DNA from 2 places in the Microbispora sp. NPDC046973 genome. Region 1 is predicted to be linked to the other one. Evidence: riboswitches for the same ligand, from Rfam matches in the RefSeq annotation. Region 1 holds a riboswitch; the other holds the start of a gene.
The links. A riboswitch is a leader RNA that binds a small molecule or an ion and turns the genes downstream of it on or off. The one in region 1 is predicted to bind cobalamin.
Positions count from the first base shown of each region.

Region 2: linked by a shared signal. The riboswitch ahead of ABZ860_RS12440 (ribonucleoside-diphosphate reductase subunit alpha) and the one ahead of ABZ860_RS33190 (cobyric acid synthase) in region 1 are both predicted to bind cobalamin.

Region 1 is NZ_JBEYWQ010000025.1:27,160-29,335, reverse strand. Features, by position in the region: gene ABZ860_RS33190 (cobyric acid synthase) at 1-1,184, opposite strand, end outside; cobalamin riboswitch at 1,277-1,460, opposite strand; gene ABZ860_RS33185 (serine/threonine-protein kinase) at 1,504-2,176, opposite strand, start outside.
Region 2 is NZ_JBEYWQ010000005.1:27,558-29,733, reverse strand. Features, by position in the region: gene ABZ860_RS12440 (ribonucleoside-diphosphate reductase subunit alpha) at 1-1,026, opposite strand, end outside; cobalamin riboswitch at 1,172-1,407, opposite strand; gene ABZ860_RS12435 (tripartite tricarboxylate transporter substrate-binding protein) at 1,453-2,176, opposite strand, start outside.

The DNA.
Region 1 (2,176 bases):
TGGATCTGGTAGCCCGCGACCGCGTGGCCGCGCCACTCGCCCTCCGCGAGCGCGAGCACCTTGTCCGGCGCGTACGCCGTGCCGGCCGGCAGCAGCCCGAGACCCGGCACCCGGCCCGCGCGGCTCTCCACGTCGTCGTCGATGACCGTGCCGAGCATCTGGTAGCCGCCGCAGATCCCGAGCACCGGGCGCCCGCCGGCGGCGCGGCGGCGCAGCGCCTCGTCCAGGCCCCGCTCACGCAGCCAGGCGAGGTCGCCGACGGTGGCGCGGGTGCCGGGCAGCACGACGAGGTCGGCGTCGGCGAGTTCGGCGGGGGTGGTGACCAGGCGCACGCTCACCCCCGGCTCGGCGGCCAGCGCGTCGGCGTCGGTCACGTTGGACATGCGCGGCAGCCGCACCAGTGCCACGCGCAGCACGTCACGTCCGACCGGCGGGGTGAGCAGGCCGGGACGGCTGTCGAGGTCGAGGGAGTCCTCCACGTCGAGCCAAAGGCCCGAGCGCCACGGCAGCACGCCGAGGCACGGCCGCCCGGTCGCCTCCGTCAGCCAGTCGAGCCCCGGCCGCAGCAGCGCGAGGTCGCCGCGGAACTTGTTGACCACGAACCCGGCGATGTGCCGCTGGTCGTGCCGGTCCAGCACGGCGAGGGTGCCGGCGAAGTGCGCGAGCACGCCGCCCCTGTCGATGTCGCCGACGACGAGCGCGGGCAGGCCGGCCGCTCGGGCGAGGCCCATGTTGGCGATGTCGCGGTCGCGCAGGTTGACCTCGGCGGGGCTGCCCGCGCCCTCGCAGATCACCACGTCGTAGCGGCGCCGCAGGCCGTCCAGCGCGTCGAGGGCGACGTCGAGCAGGCGCATCTTGTGGTCGCGGTAGGACAGGGCGTCCACGTCGGCGTGCGCGCGGCCGAGCACGACCACGTGGGAGTGCCGCTCCCCGGCGGGTTTGATCAGCACCGGGTTCATCGCGGCCTCGGGCTCGACCCGGGCCGCCGCGGCCTGCATCGCCTGGGCGCGTCCGATCTCGCCGCCGTCGGCGGTGACCATCGAGTTGAGCGCCATGTTCTGCGCCTTGAACGGCGCGACCCGTACGCCGCGCCGGGCCAGCCACCGGCACAGGCCGGCCACCAGCACGCTCTTTCCCGCGTCGGAGGTCGTGCCCGCCACGAGCAGGCCGCCGCCGGGCGCCACGTCAGGAGGTGGAGCGCGATACCGGCAGTGAGGCGCGTCTGCGCAGGCCTGTCCGGGCCATGGCATGTCCCCCCTGGGGGTGTCCGCGCCCCCGGTAGAAGGTCCGACGGCCGGAGTATCCTGGCTCCCGGATCGGCGCTCGCCTCAGCCTTCCCGCCCGTGCTGGGCAGTGGCGTGGGTGAGGGTCGCTCCCCGGTGACAGTGGCGGGACCGCGCCGGATTCACACCGGCTTCCTCCGCGTCCGTCGCTTGCGGTGGTCAACATACACCTTTGTATCGGATGTCCCGCAAGTCTGGTCTGTCTGATATAGCCGAAACGCTACGTACGCCTCAATGTGGCGATCATGTAGAACGGCTCGTTCTTCGTCACCGCGTTCTCGCCGTGCCCGTTGTAGTCGAAGGTCATCGTCCCGTTGTCGTGGACGGTGAGGTAGATCGTGCCGTTGCGCACGCAGTTGCCCCGCATCGACACCCGCTTCAGCCGCACCGTCGTCCCGCTCACCACCTGGAGCCTGGACCTGCCCACGCAGTGGTAGTCGACGAACCGCTCGGTGACGGTGCCGCCGCCCTTCGGCACGGTCAGCACGAGCGTGTCGTACGCGCCGGGCTCGTAGTCCACCCTGCCGCGCCACACGCCCGCGAAGCGTGCGGTGAAGCGCAGGGGCACGCGCGCCGCGGCCGTCGGTGTGGGTGTCGGTGTGGGCGCCGGCGTGGGGGTTCGTGTGAGTGTCGTGGTGGGTGAGGAAACCGGCGTGACGGCGGCCGCCGTGCGCCGGGCGTCACCCCCGTCGGCGCCTTCGGACGGCAGCACGGACAGCAGCACGGCCCCGGTCGTCGCGGCCGCGAGGGTGACCGCCGCCCCCGCGAGCAGCCCCCGGCGGCGACCGGAGCCCCGCCGTGAGGGGACGGTGTCCGGCTCCGGATACACGGGATGCGGTGCGGCGGTGAGCACGGCCGGGGCGTCCCCGGCGGTCCCCTCCGGCACCGCGGCG
Region 2 (2,176 bases), on a different contig from region 1:
GTCCGCCTCGACCCGGCGCATGAACTCGTCGGGCACCCAGTTGGCCAGGTTGAGGTTGTGCGTGCGGCGCGACTCCTCGCCCGTGTTGTCGCGAAGCTCCAGGAACTCCTCGATGTCGGCGTGCCAGGTCTCCAGGTAGACGCAGGCCGCGCCCTTGCGCCTGCCGCCCTGGTTGACGGCCGCCACCGACGCGTCGAGCGTGCGCAGCCAGGGGACGATGCCGTTGGACAGGCCGTTGGTGCCCCGGATCAGCGAGCCGCGCGAGCGCACCCGCGTCCAGGCGATGCCGATGCCGCCGGAGTACTTCGACAGCCGCGCCACCTGGCCGTACCGCTCGTAGATGCTCTCCAGCTCGTCCCCGGGCGAGTCGAGCAGGAAGCACGACGACAGCTGCGGCCGGCGCGCACCCGAGTTGAACAGCGTCGGCGAGCTGGGCAGGTAGGCCAGCGTGGACATCAGGCCGTACAGCTCGGCCGCCTCGGCCACCGTGGCCGACAGGCCGCAGGCGACCCGCAGCAGGAAGTGCTGCGGACGCTCGAGCACGCGCCGGGTGACCGGATGGCGCAGCAGGTAGCGGTCGTAGACCGTGCGCAGCCCGAAGTACTCGAACCGGTCGTCGGCCGCCGGGTCGATCAGCGCGTCGAGCGCCTCGGCCTCGCCGGCCACGAACGCGGCGACGGCGTCGCCCAGCAGCCCGGCGGCGTGGGCGGCGGCGACCGACTCGGAGAACGCGCGCACCCCCTCGGCCGCCGCCTCCTCCGCGATCAGGCCGCTCAGCAGCCGCGCCGCCCGCCGCGAGTTCTCCGGGTCGGCGATGACCCCGGCCGCCGCCGCCTCGATGGCCTGCCAGACGCCCGCCGCGTCCGACGCGCCGTCCGCGCGAGCCGGGGCCCGCCGTACGGAGCCGGCGGCGGGGACGGAGCCGGGCGGCGCGTCGGGTCCGGGGTCTCCCGCTGCGGCCCGCGGCCTGCCGCGTTCCCCTGACGCGGGGTCCGCGGACGCGGAGACCGGGTCGGTGATGGTCATCGGATGCCCTCTCCTCGTCGTCTCGTGTCCCGGCCGGACCGGAGGACAGGCATGCCGCGGCGCACACGCACGAGAGGGCCGGATGACCGACCCCGTGCGGTGACGGTGCGGCGAGCCCTCCCTCGGGACCCGGCGCGGGGCGCGCTTGTGCGCACGCGTCACTGGCAGGTCTTCGGACTCGCGGGCGTCCGGACGGGCTCGCGCCCGCCGGTCCTACTGGCCGTCGCTTCCCGGGCGCGCTCGCGCCCAGTGCTTGGAGTCACAGCACGGTCGGTGCCGTGTGACGGCGGTCGTTCCCGCTCACCGCTGCGGGGCAGTCCCGGATTCGCACCGGGTTCCCTCTTGCCTCACCTGAGGTGAACCAGCAACGCGATGGATCCTACATCTTGTGGCCCTTCTCGCAACCGGCCCCACAAGTTGTGTTTTTCAGCGGAGTCCGAGATCATTGAGGAGCAGGGCCGTACGGCGCGCCTCGCCCGCGAGCCATTGGCGGAAGTCGTCGCCGTCGAGCCACATCGGCGTCCAGCCGTTGCGGTCGCACAGGCTCCGCCAGCCCGGAGTGTCGGCGACGGCCCGGCACAGGTCGAGAAGGGAGTCCCGCTCGGGCGTGCCGCGCGGGGCGATCAGCCCCGTCCAGTCGGCGTACACGACCCGCACGCCCGACTCCGACAGCGTCGGCGCGTCCACCCCGGGCAGCCGCTCGGCGGAGGAGACGGCGAGCGGCCGCAGACGTCCGGCGCGGATGTGGGGGGCGACCTCGCGCCTGCTGCCGAATCCGAGCGCGAGCCGTCCGTCGAGGACCGCGGCGACGGCCTGCGCCCTGCTGTCGAACGCGACGTAGTCGAGCAGGCGGGGATCGGCTCCCAGGCCCTGCGCGGTCATGCCGAGCAGCAGGTGCTCCGGACCGCGGTCGGCGCCGCCCGCCACTCTGGGCCCTCCGGGGTCGCGCAGCAGCGCGGCGGCGAACTGCTCGAACGTGCGGTAGCCCGAGTCGGGCGAGGCGACGAGCACCTCCCACTCCCCCGCCAGCCGCGCGAGCGGGACGGCCCTGGCGACCAGGAGCGGGTCGCGGCCCAGCGCGCAGGCGGCGAGCAGCGCGGGATCGGCGATCACCAGATCGGTCCGCGGCCCGCCCGCCCGGGCGAGAGCC